Regions from separate parts of the Musicola paradisiaca NCPPB 2511 genome, predicted to be linked through region 3. Evidence: predicted binding sites of a transcription regulator. Region 3 holds the regulator's gene; each other region holds the start of a gene.
What was found. The regulator PurR, encoded in region 3, represses purine synthesis genes. The targets are predictions, from matches to a motif close to CANGCAAACGTTTGCNTG.
Positions count from the first base shown of each region.

Region 1: the regulator PurR is predicted to act here: its motif matches at 2,731-2,748, upstream of galS (HTH-type transcriptional regulator GalS).
Region 2: the regulator PurR is predicted to act here: its motif matches at 2,205-2,222, upstream of xseA (exodeoxyribonuclease VII large subunit).

Region 1 is NZ_CM001857.1:1,205,611-1,209,880, reverse strand. Features, by position in the region: gene upp (uracil phosphoribosyltransferase) at 1-515, opposite strand, end outside; gene purM (phosphoribosylformylglycinamidine cyclo-ligase) at 747-1,784, shown strand; gene purN (phosphoribosylglycinamide formyltransferase) at 1,784-2,422, shown strand; gene galS (HTH-type transcriptional regulator GalS) at 2,763-3,803, shown strand; gene mglB (galactose/glucose ABC transporter substrate-binding protein MglB) at 4,117-4,270, shown strand, end outside.
Region 2 is NZ_CM001857.1:3,165,762-3,170,031, reverse strand. Features, by position in the region: gene DPA2511_RS14025 (M4 family metallopeptidase) at 1-560, opposite strand, end outside; gene xseA (exodeoxyribonuclease VII large subunit) at 716-2,113, opposite strand; partial or broken gene guaB (IMP dehydrogenase) at 2,286-3,750, shown strand; gene guaA (glutamine-hydrolyzing GMP synthase) at 3,844-4,270, shown strand, end outside.
Region 3 is NZ_CM001857.1:1,985,297-1,989,566, forward strand. Features, by position in the region: gene DPA2511_RS08665 (riboflavin synthase) at 47-697, shown strand; gene cfa (cyclopropane fatty acyl phospholipid synthase) at 845-1,996, opposite strand; gene purR (HTH-type transcriptional repressor PurR) at 2,329-3,354, opposite strand; gene cydH (cytochrome bd-I oxidase subunit CydH) at 3,727-3,816, shown strand; gene DPA2511_RS08685 (C40 family peptidase) at 3,964-4,270, opposite strand, start outside.

The DNA.
Region 1 (4,270 bases), 780 kb from region 3:
GCTTTCTCCAGCGCGGCGATCCCTTCTGGGGCCGCGACCAACACCAGAATCTTGATGCTGCGGCACCCGGCTTTCTTCAACAGATCGATAGTCGCGATCATCGAACCGCCGGTCGCCAGCATCGGATCCACCACCAGCGCCATGCGCTCATCAATATTGGAAGCCAGCTTCTGAAAATAGGGAACCGGCTCCAGTGTGGTTTCGTCGCGATACATCCCGACAACGCTGATGCGCGCGCTGGGTACGTTCTCCAGCACGCCTTCCATCATGCCCAGCCCGGCACGCAGGATCGGCACGACGGTAATTTTTTTGCCTTTGATTTGATCGACTTCTACCGGCCCGCACCAGCCTTCAATCGTCACTTTCTCAGTCGCCAGATCGGCAGTGGCTTCATAAGTCAACAAGCTACCTACTTCAGACGCCAGCTCACGAAAACGCTTGGTGCTGATATCATGCTCACGCATCAGGCCCAGTTTATGTTTGACGAGCGGGTGTTTCACCTCGACGATCTTCATCACTTTTCTCCCCTTCGGCATAGGACGGCCAAAAAAATCGCGGGATTATACCGCTTTTTCGTCTTGCGGCTATATGATCGACGCTGATCCAGATCAAGCTATTACAGAAATTCTCCGTTGCCGGCAAAACGCGCAGGCCGCGAATACATCACTCGCAAACGTTTGCTTACGCTGCTAGAATGTGCGCGCTCGATTTTTTCAACCAATCGTAACCTCCGTGGGGACTCCGCAGTGACCGATAAAACCTCTCTCAGCTATAAAGACGCAGGCGTGGATATTGATGCAGGCAATGCATTGGTAGACCGTATTAAAGGTGTGGTGAAACAGACCCGCCGCCCGGAAGTCATGGGTGGTCTGGGCGGTTTCGGTGCCCTGTGCGCCTTACCGCAGAAATACCGCGAACCGGTACTGGTTTCCGGTACGGACGGTGTCGGCACCAAGCTGCGTCTGGCGATGGATCTGCAGCGTCACGATACGATTGGCATCGATCTGGTGGCCATGTGCGTCAATGATCTGGTGGTGCAAGGCGCCGAGCCGCTGTTCTTCCTGGATTACTACGCCACCGGCAAGCTGGATGTGGATACCGCAAGCCGCGTCATCACCGGCATCGCTGAAGGTTGTAAACAGTCCGGCTGCGCGCTGGTCGGCGGCGAAACGGCTGAAATGCCCGGCATGTACCACGGCGAGGATTATGACGTCGCGGGGTTCTGCGTCGGCGTGGTCGAGAAATCGGAAATCATCGACGGCAGTCAAGTACAGGAAGGCGACGCGCTGATCGCGCTGGCCTCCAGCGGCCCACACTCCAATGGTTACTCGCTGATCCGCAAAATCCTTGAGGTTAGCGGCACCAACCCAGAACAAACACAATTAGACGGCAAACCACTGGCCGACCACCTGCTGGCTCCGACCAAGATCTACGTCAAATCGATACTGTCTTTGATTGAGAATGTCGATGTGCACGCCATCTCTCACCTGACCGGCGGCGGCTTCTGGGAAAACATTCCGCGCGTATTGCCGGAAGGTATGCAGGCCACTATCGATGAAGCCAGTTGGCAATGGCCGTCGGTATTCCAGTGGTTGCAGCAGGCCGGCAACGTTAGCCGCCACGAAATGTACCGCACGTTTAACTGCGGCGTCGGCATGATCATCGCGCTGCCCGCCGCACAAGCGGAAACCGCCATTGCACATCTCAATCAGAACGGCGAGAGCGCGTGGAAAATCGGTGTGATTAGCCGCACCGACAACGGAGAGACAGTGGTCATCCGGTAATGAAAAATATCGTAGTTTTAATATCAGGCCAGGGAAGCAATCTGCAGGCGTTGCTCGACGCCTGTCAGGATGGCAGGCTCAAAGGGCGTATTGCGGCGGTATTAAGCAACAACCCTGATGCTTACGGCTTGGTTCGGGCGCAAGAAGCAGGTATTCCGGCCCAAGCATTGCTGCCGTCCAACTTCGCCAGCCGTGCCGATTTTGACGCTGCGCTGGCGGAAGAAATCGCTCGCCATCAACCTGATGTGGTGGTGCTGGCAGGTTACATGCGTATCCTCAGTGAGGCGTTTGTCCGCCGGTTTTCTGGCAAAATGCTCAACATCCATCCATCCCTGTTGCCGAAATATCCGGGCCTGCATACTCACCGCAAAGCGCTGGAAAATGGCGATAGCGAGCACGGCACTTCCGTCCATTTCGTTACCGAAGAGCTGGATGGCGGCCCAGTCATCCTGCAAGCCAGGGTGCCGATTTTCCCGGAAGACAGCGAGCAGGATGTACAGGAACGAGTGCAAGCGCAGGAACACAGCATTTACCCGTTGGTGGTGAGCTGGTACCTGAATAACCGGCTGGCTTTACGTGATAACCGCGCCTGGCTGGACGGCGTTGCGCTTCCCGCCGCCGGCTATGCCGCCGAATAACCGCCAACGTTCACCGCTACCGTCTTAGCCAACCGCTAGCGGGAAAACTCAGAACCGCCATCTCCTGATTTTCCCGCCCATCTCCGAAACTCAACCGGACAGCCATTGCACTCGCAGCCTGTCATCTCGCTTCGCCATCGTTTTTCGTTGTGATGCCCACGCTGCATGCCGTCGCCATCTGGATAATGACCTTCATCACAAAGGTTATAAAATTGTATGTAAGCGCTTTCAATGCTGTGACGAGACTCACGCAGCAATGCCCTGCCCCCTGACAGAATGGCGTCACCCCCCCCTCTTCGGGGTGCGGTCAGGACAACCTTTACCTCTGTGGTGAGTATTGATGATAACCATTCGTGATGTCGCGCGTCAGGCAGGCGTATCCATCGCCACCGTGTCCCGCGTGCTTAACAACAGCAACTCAGTGACACCGCAAACGCGCGATCTGGTTCTTCAAACCGTGGAGCGGTTAGGCTACCGGCCAAACGCCAATGCACAGGCACTGGCGACGCAGATCAGCGACACGATCGGCGTGGTGGTGATGGACGTGTCCGACCCGTTTTTCGGCGCCATGGTGAAAGCGGTTGATACCATTGCTCAGCGGTTACAAAAACACGTACTTATCAATAACTCCTACCATCAGGAAGAGAAGGAACGACACGCAATCGAAGTGTTGATCCGCCAGCGCTGTAACGCGCTGATCGTCCATGCCAAGGCGCTATCGGACGATGAGCTGAGCATGTTTATGGATCAAGTGCCGGGCATGGTGTTGATCAACCGTAACCTGGCAGGCTATGACCATCGCTGCGTCTGTCTGGACAACATCAGCGGCGCCATGATGGCGACCCGCATGTTGCTGCAACAAGGGCATAGACGCATCGGCTATCTTCGCTCCAGCCATCCGATCGAAGACGTCATACTGCGACAGACCGGCTGGAAACAGGCCATGATGGAACAAGGCATGACCCCGGCGGATGAGTGGATTGCCAACGGAGAGCCCGACCTGCAAGGCGGAGAGGCGGCGATGGTGGAATTGCTGGGCCGCAACCAGCAACTCAGCGCCGTATTTGCCTACAACGACAGTATGGCGGCAGGTGCGCTGACGGCGTTGAAAGATAACGGAATTGAAGTACCGACGCAGTTCTCCGTAATTGGGTTCGATGACATTCCCATTTCACGCTATACCGATCCGCGGCTGACCACCATCCGCTACCCGATTGTCTCCATGGCGAAAATCGCGACAGAACTGGCGCTAAAAGGTGCTGCCGGGCAACTCGATCCATTAGCCCGCCATTGCTTTATGCCGACCTTGGTTCGACGCCACTCGGTAGCGGCCTGCCAAAATGTGGGGCCAGTCACTGATTCAGCAACATCCATGATGTAACCGCTTTCAATCTGTGAGTAAATTCACAGTTAATTAACATTGCAATCCCTATGATGGGCACATCCTGCGGAGCAGATTTCGGGGAATGCGGTACCGGACAGTTCTGCGAAAACGTTCACACTCACCGTCAGGGAAGCGTTACTGAACAGGGAATCAGGTTTTATCTTAGGCAATGCCTGAAAACCGGTCGGCTTAAGCGCAACGTTTTCATCTCGTTCGTTCAGGCCGATGCTTACTTAACCGATAGTCAACCCATTCCGGTGCTGACGGAACGGCGCGACAAAAAACTACCCTGCATAAACCCGGAGATATCATGAATAAGAAGGTGTTAACTCTCGCAACGCTGGTCGCCAGCATGATGTTCGGTTCAATGGCCCATGCTGCGGATACCCGTATCGGCGTCACCATCTACAAATACGACGATAATTTCATGTCGATGGTACGTAAAGATATTGAAAAAGAAGCCA
Region 2 (4,270 bases), 1.2 Mb from region 3:
GATTCATTCAACGCCCCTGACTGACGGGAGTAAATCAGACTGGTTTCATGGTCTATAAGCCCGTGCACCAGTTCATGGCCGACGATATCCACAGCGATGGTAAAGCGATTGAAGATCTCGCCGTCGCCGTCACCAAACACCATCTGGCGCCCATCCCAGAATGCGTTTTGGTAGTTTTTGCCGTAATGAACGATTCCTTTTAATGCCAATCCTTTGTTATCCAATGAATTTCGTCCAAAAACTTGCCAAAAGAAGTCATAGGTAGCACCAAGATGGCTATAAGCCTCTTCGACGGCAATATCACCGTTGCCGGATTGCCCTTCCGCACGGATTAATGTGCCGATCGGTGGTTGCAGGCTCTGATTGCCGGCATTGAGGATTGTGCGCTGAGGCTTACCGCCCAAACGTTCTTCGTGATCAGGATATGGCGTCGCTGGCTCGACCATCAGTGACTGAACGTGCATCAGAGTCCGCTGGGCGCAATAGCGCTGTTCGTCAGAACCATTGTTGATAATCCGGTGCAGTATGTAGGGCGGAATGATGCTACGGACAGACTTCATTCGTGATCTCCTTATGCATGACTAAGTATGGCTCGTAACAGATTATCGACAGGGGTCTATTACTTCGCTTAGGTAGTAAGTATAGACAGAATAATTAGCGCTGTCCCTTATCAGGCCTTGCCTGTAGCCGGACTGTCACGATGTTTCGGCGTATTTCAGTCAGTCGTTTTTCGTGTTTTGGAACGGCGTTTTGGCGCAATGCTGGAAGATAACGCCTGCACGTCGGTTATCCGGCTTTCAACCCACCCATCCTGTAAGCGGGTTTTCAACGTATCGCCGAGACTGGCCTGTCGAGTTTGGGTCAAGACTTGGCCGTCAGCCGCTGTTGTCACGCTATAACCACGAGCCAGCGTTGCCAGCGGGCTGACCGCTTCCAGATGGGAACATAATTCGCCAAAACGCTGTTTCTGCTGGCCTAATTGTTTTTCCAACAGAGATTGCAACCGATAACGAAGTTGTTGTAGTTGCTGGTGGGCGCGATGTAATCGCGGTTGTGGTTGTTGTTGCATCAGACGCTGAAAGGCGCGTTCCTGACGGCGCTGCGTCTGGCGTAGCTGTTGTTGCATTGCTTCATCCAACCGTTGGCTCAGGCGGATTAGCTGTGTTTGCTGGCGGGCCAGGCGCAACTGGGGGTGTTGCTGTTGCAGGCGGTGATGCAATCGGGAAAAACGCTGTTGGCATTGGGCAAGGTAGTAATCCATCGCCATATCGAGCCGTTGGCGCTGAGTCTGCAGCCTGCGCAGCAATTCCGTCTGGTCGCGACTGACCAGTTCTGCTGCGGCGGACGGCGTTGGGGCGCGCAGATCGGCGACAAAATCGGCAATGGTGACGTCAATTTCGTGCCCGACAGCACTGACGATCGGGATGTTGCTGGCGAAGATGGCGCGGGCGACACGCTCGTCGTTAAAGCTCCATAGATCTTCCAGTGAACCGCCGCCACGGCCAACGATCAAAACGTCGCACTCCTGCCGTTGGTTGGCCAATTCAATGGCGCGGACAATCTGCAATGGCGCTTCAACCCCCTGTACTGCCGTAGGGTAAACCACCACTGGCAGCGAGGGATCGCGTCGCTGCAAAACCTGCAAAATATCATGCAGGGCTGCACCGCTGGCGGAGGTGATGACACCGATTCGGTACGCCGGTTTGGGTAAAGGTTGTTTATGTTGTTGATCAAACAGCCCTTCGGCGGACAACCGTTGCTTCAAGTGTTCAAACTGCTGTTGCAGTAGGCCATCACCCGCCGGATGCATACTGTCCGCCAGCAGCTGATAATCCCCCCGGGGTTCGTAAAGCGTTACGCTGGCGCGGATCAACACTTGCTGACCATTCTGTGGTCGAAAAACCACCCGACGGTTGCTGGTGCGGAACATGGCGCAGCGCACCTGAGCGCGTTCATCTTTCAGGGTGAAATACCAGTGTCCAGAAGCCGGTTGGGAGAAGTTGGATATTTCGCCGGAAAGCCAGATCAGGCCCATTTCGCTTTCCAGCAGCTGTTTTACCGTTTGATTCAGACGGCTGACAGTAAAAATAGCGGACAAGGGAAGTTGAGACATTGTGAGCTAGATCAAAAATTTAAATGAAGGTTAATCTGTCAATACTACTAGTCGTAAGGAGGTTCGCAAGCATTTTTATAAAATAGTGCTGGAGGCAATCGATTTCGGCCTGTATAATTCCACGGCAATATTTTATCTAACCCCCAACCAAAATTTTGGTGAGATATTGCCCATGTTACGTATCGCTAAAGAAGCATTGACCTTCGACGACGTCCTTCTTGTTCCTGCCCATTCTACTGTTCTGCCTAATACTGCTGATCTGAGCACACAATTGACTCAGCGTATTCGCCTGAATGTCCCTATGTTGTCCGCTGCTATGGATACAGTCACTGAGTCCGATCTGGCGATCGCGCTGGCTCAGGAAGGCGGTATTGGCTTCATTCACAAAAATATGCCCATCGAGCGCCAGGCGGAAGAAGTCAGCCGGGTAAAACGCCATGAAAGCGGCGTCGTGGTCGATCCCCAAACCGTCACGCCGGAAACGACGCTGCGCCAGGTCAGGGAACTGACCGAACGTAATGGGTTTGCCGGTTATCCGGTAGTGACTGAACACAATGAGCTGGTGGGGATTATCACCGGTCGTGATGTGCGTTTTGTTACCGATCTGGATCGCCCTGTCAGTGCCGTCATGACGCCGAAAGAGCGTCTGGTGACGGTAAAAGAAGGTGAGGCCCGTGAGGTGGTGCTGCAAAAAATGCATGAGCGCCGCATCGAAAAAGCGTTGGTGGTCGACGGCCAGTTTCATTTGGTTGGCATGATCACCGTTAAAGATTTCCAGAAAGCCGAACGTAAGCCGAATGCTTGTAAAGACGAACATGGGCGTCTGCGTGTGGGGGCGGCGGTGGGCGCCGGTGCGGGCAATGAAGAGCGTATCGACGCGCTGGTGGCGGCCGGCGTCGATGTGTTGCTGATCGACTCTTCTCACGGTCATTCCGAAGGCGTGTTGCAGCGCATCCGTGAAACTCGCGCCAAATACCCGGATTTGCAAATCATCGGCGGTAACGTGGCGACCGGCGCTGGCGCGCGCGCGTTGGCCGAAGCCGGCGTGAGTGCGGTGAAAGTCGGTATCGGCCCTGGCTCAATCTGTACGACTCGCATCGTAACCGGCGTGGGCGTACCGCAGATTACGGCGATTTCCGATGCGGTCGAAGCACTCGAAGGTACCGGAATTCCGGTGATCGCCGACGGCGGCATCCGTTTCTCCGGCGACATCGCCAAAGCACTGGCGGCGGGAGCTTCCTGCGTCATGGTCGGTTCGATGTTGGCGGGTACCGAAGAATCTCCGGGAGAGATCGAACTGTATCAGGGCCGGGCGTTCAAGTCCTATCGCGGCATGGGGTCGCTGGGCGCGATGTCCAAAGGCTCGTCCGATCGTTACTTCCAGTCTGATAACGCGGCGGACAAACTGGTGCCGGAAGGCATCGAAGGCCGCGTGGCTTATAAGGGCCGTCTGAAAGAGATCGTGCACCAGCAGATGGGGGGGGTTGCGCTCCTGCATGGGCTTGACCGGTTGCCCGACCATTGAAGCGTTGCGCACCAAAGCGGAATTTGTTCGCATCAGCGGCGCGGGTATTCAGGAAAGCCACGTACACGACGTCACCATTACCAAAGAGTCGCCGAATTACCGCATGGGCTAAGGGTAACGGCAGGCTGATTTATGTCACCGAACCCGGTAAACTTGCCGGGTTCAATTTTTCTTTCGCTTCAATCCGTAGTGGAATACGCCTCTCATGACAGAAAACATTCATCAACACCGCATTCTTATTCTTGATTTCGGTTCGCAATACACGCAACTGGTAGCACGCCGGGTGCGTGAGCTGGGGGTGTACTGTGAACTGTGGGCGTGGGATGTGACCGAAGCGCAGATCCGCGAATTTAACCCGAACGGCATCATCCTTTCCGGCGGCCCGGAAAGTACGACCGAGTTCAATAGTCCGCGTGCGCCGGAATATGTTTTCCAGGCCGGCGTGCCGGTACTGGGCGTATGTTACGGCATGCAGACCATGGCGATGCAACTGGGCGGTCAGGTTGAAGGTTCCAGTGAGCGTGAATTCGGGTATGCGCAGGTGGAAATCAAAACACCAAGCGCGCTGATTCGCGACATTCAGGATGAAGTCAGCGCCAGCGGCGCACCGCTGTTGGATGTGTGGATGAGCC
Region 3 (4,270 bases):
CGCGGGCATCGACGCCTGTTTTTCCTTGATTCAAGAGGCAAGATCCATGTTTACCGGTATTGTGCAGGGCACGGCGACGGTCGTGTCTATTGATGAAAAAGCGAATTTTCGTACCCATGTGGTGGCGCTGCCTGAGGAACTGTTGCCTGGGTTGGTGCCCGGCGCATCTGTGGCCCATAACGGTGTCTGTTTGACCGTCACGGCTATTGATGGTGGGCAGGTGAGTTTCGATCTGATGAAGGAAACGTTGCGGTTGACCAATCTTGGCGACCTGGGTGTAGGCGATAGCGTTAACGTCGAGCGGGCAGCCAAATTCGGTGATGAAGTCGGGGGGCATGTGATGTCCGGCCATATCATATGCACTGCGGAAGTCGTCAAAATCCTGACATCAGAAAACAATCATCAGATATGGTTCCGTCTGTCGGATCCGTCGCTCATGAAGTATGTGTTGCATAAAGGGTTTATCGGTATTGACGGCATTAGCCTGACGATTGGTGAAGTCACCCGCAACCGCTTTTGCGTACATTTGATTCCGGAAACGCTGAATCGCACCACGCTGGGGCGGAAGCGTCTGGGCGATCGCATCAATATTGAAATCGACCCGCAGACGCAAGCGATTGTCGATACGGTTGAGCGGGTGTTGGCCCAGCAGGCACAACACACTTCTGTGACCACAGACGTCGAGGCAGGATCCTGAACGAAAGCCGTGGGCAGAACCGTTTGTCATGCCGCACGGTGAAACCTGTTCCGCATCCTGAATAAAAAATACGGTGCAGCTAGATAGCCGCACCGTATTTTTTATCCGTGCCGGATAGCCAGTCTGTTCTTCCTTTCCTAGCAGCCGTTAACGCGGCACACGTATTCCACCTTCCACGCCAGAGACGCTAAACAGCACTTGCCAGAGCTGAATATTGCGTGCACGAAACGCACCGGCACAGGCATTCAGGTAATAGCTGAACATACGGTGAAAGCGTGCGGGGTAGTGCCCAGACAGTTTTGACCAATGTTGTTGGAAACGTTCATTCCAGGCCATCAGGGTACGATCATAATCAGCGCCGAAGCTGTGCCAGTCTTCCATAATCAGATACGGTTCGCTGGTTTGCGCAATATGGCGCACCGATGGCAGGCAGCCATTGGGAAATATGTATTTGTTAATCCAGGGGTCGACTTTCAGGTCGGTCTGATTGGCGCCGATGGTATGTAACAAAAACAATCCATTAGGCTTGAGATTGCGGCTGACTACGTGGAAGTAGGTGTCGTAATTCTTCGGCCCTACGTGCTCGAACATGCCGACGGAAACGATGCGATCAAACTGGTGATTGAGGTCACGATAATCCAGCAGTTGAATATCGACGTCCAGATCCTGACAGCGTTGCTGCGCCAGTTTTTGTTGCTCGCGGGAGATGGTTACGCCAGTCACGGCAACACCGTAATAGCGTGCGGCGAATTCAGCGAGGCCGCCCCAGCCGCAACCGATATCCAGCAGTGTCATTCCCTGGCGTAGTTGTAGCTTTTCGCAGATCATGCGCAATTTGTCTTGCTGAGCCTGCTCCAGCGTTTCGGCTTGTTTCCAGTAGCCGCAGGAGTATTGCATGTACGGATCTAACATCTGGGTGAACAGATCATTGCCAAGGTCATAATGCTCCTTGCCGACGATCCAGGCGCGACGTCGGGATTGCAGGTTGGTCAGCCGCGCCGTGAGTATCCGGAGAGTATCCCGCCAGCGGACAGGCAGACGGTTCTCCAGCCCCGCCCGCAATACGCGGTGGAAAAACATATCCAGTCGCTCACATTCCCACCAGCCGTCCATGTAACTTTCACCCAATCCCAACGAACCTTCGCGCAGAATGCGCTTGTATAAGTCAGGATTTTTGACCTGAATATCAAACGGGCAAGAGCCGTTGACGGTGATACCGGCAACCGACAGCATTTCGTTGATAATCTGGAACCAGGATGATTCAGGAGTACCCAGTTCCTCCACATAAGATGAACTCATAACTTCTCCCTACCTTGTCAGAATGATGTCGAACAAGGAACAACGTAGACAATTTTACCCGTAACGGTATCGGTGGAAAAAATCCATCGTCTACCTCTGATGTTCTCAGAGGAAAATAAGAGAAAAGCCGGTGCGAAGGGCATCTATCCCTGGTCGTGATGAACAGTGCGACGACCAATAGACAGGATAGAAAAAGATCGATCTTTCTTGATTACGAGTGTTGCGAAAGACAATGACAAGTGTATGACTGCTTCGTCCTGTGGACAAGTCCCGCTTGGGGCGAAGCAGTGTTGAAGGTTTAGAAATCGGCGTTGAATAAGAAAGTCATCTGACTAACGGCGGTAATCCCGGAATGGGCCGTCAGAAACTGAGCGCCGCTCGATCAGCGTTGGATGGACTTCGATCATCTGCGATTCTTCTCGTTTGCTGGTGATGCGATCGAGCAGCATCGAGAATGCCGCCTGCCCCAAACGTTGTTTAGGTTGATGGATCGTGGTCAACGCTGGCGTGAAATAGCGGGAGTGCCGGACGTTATCATACCCGATCACCGAAATATCCTGCGGTACGCGCAATCCAATCTCATCGGCGGCGCAGATGGCGCCCATTGCCATGATATCGCCGCCGCAGAAAACGGCGGTCGGGCGTTGTTTCTGCGCCAGAATCTGATGCATAGCCCGGTAGCCGGACTCCGGCTCGAAGTCACCCTGAACTATCCACTCTTCCCGGATGGGAATGTCCGCCTCTTTCAGTGCTTTGAGAAAACCCAGATAACGGCCGCTGCCTGTATTTCGTTCTTGTGGCCCGGGAATGACGCCGATATCGCGATGACCTCGTTCGATCAGATACCGCCCGGCCATATAGCCGCCGGAAAAAGCGTTGTCGATGATGGTATCGGTGAAATCACTGTGTGCTTCACCCCAGTCCATCACTACCATGGGGATATGACGATAATCTGCCAACATCGTCAGTAATGCTGGTGGATATTCCGCACACATGACCAGCAGCCCGTCGACACGTTTTTGCGCCAACATGGAAAGGTACGCGCGTTGTTTATCCAACTCATTGTGGGAGTTGCATAACACCAGCGTATAGCCTTTGGCATAACAGCTGTTTTCCACCGCTTCAATGATCTCGGCGAAGTACGGCGCTTCACTGGAGGTCGCCAACAGCCCGATTGATTTTGTATGGTTGACTTTCAAACTGCGTGCGACGGCGCTGGGGGAATAATGTAGTTCTTTAATGGCCGCACGTACTGCGGCTTTGGTCTCTTCGGCGACGAAACGTGTTTTATTGATCACGTGAGACACGGTTGTGGTCGAAACGCCAGCACGTTTTGCCACATCTTTGATCGTTGCCATGCAGAATGACTCCTGAACCTACTTGTTACAGCAGTAAGTATATTGTTAATCGTTTGCCTGCGTGGATCCTGCTTTTGCCTGGACAAAAGTCGGATTTCAGAAGGAGAGTGCCGAGAGATACCTGAAGGGCAGGGCTGACGCTTCACCAACGCAAACGCAGTGTGTTCGGTAAACTGCGGATTTTGTCTGATCTGGGCGGAAAGTGGAAGAGGTAATTCATATTATCTCTGTGACAGATAAGCAGGTTTTTTCTGTGTAATCCGGTAATAATGCTGCCATCGTGCTATAGAGCGCATGAACTATACTGTTCCCGATGCATGTTCGGTAGCTTAATTATCAAGATGACCCGAAAGTGAATTAAAGGAGAGTGCTATGGATACCAATCTGAAAATGTCGCTATTTACGACGTTCGTCTCACTGACCGTCATCGTTATTATGGGGTTGACTGCGGTTCTTAACTGATACGGTGAAAAGCGTCTGATAAGCGGTATCCGCAGTCAGAGCTTGTGTTTTCTGAGAACCTCTCGCTTTACGGCGGGAGGTTTTTTTGTCTCTCTAAAAAACCTCCCGAGTAAAGGAGCTTATGGTCTTACGGTTGCAGAAGGCGACTTAACGGATGGTTTTTGGGGTCACGACACGGCGAGCGCCAACATAATGCTCTTGCCAGTAATCTTCGCTTAACTTGCTGATTTTAATATCAGCACCGGAGCGAGGCGACTGAATAAAACGGCCATTGCCCAGATAAACCCCTACGTGATCCGCTGCTCCCCGGTTAGTGATACGGAAAAACACCAGGTCGCCGCTTTCCAGTTCGGCCTTCTTGATGGGGGCGGCGTCGCGTAGATGAAACATTTCGTTGGCGGTACGCGGAATCGGGATTTTCACCAGATCTTTGTAGGCGTAATAGACCAACCCG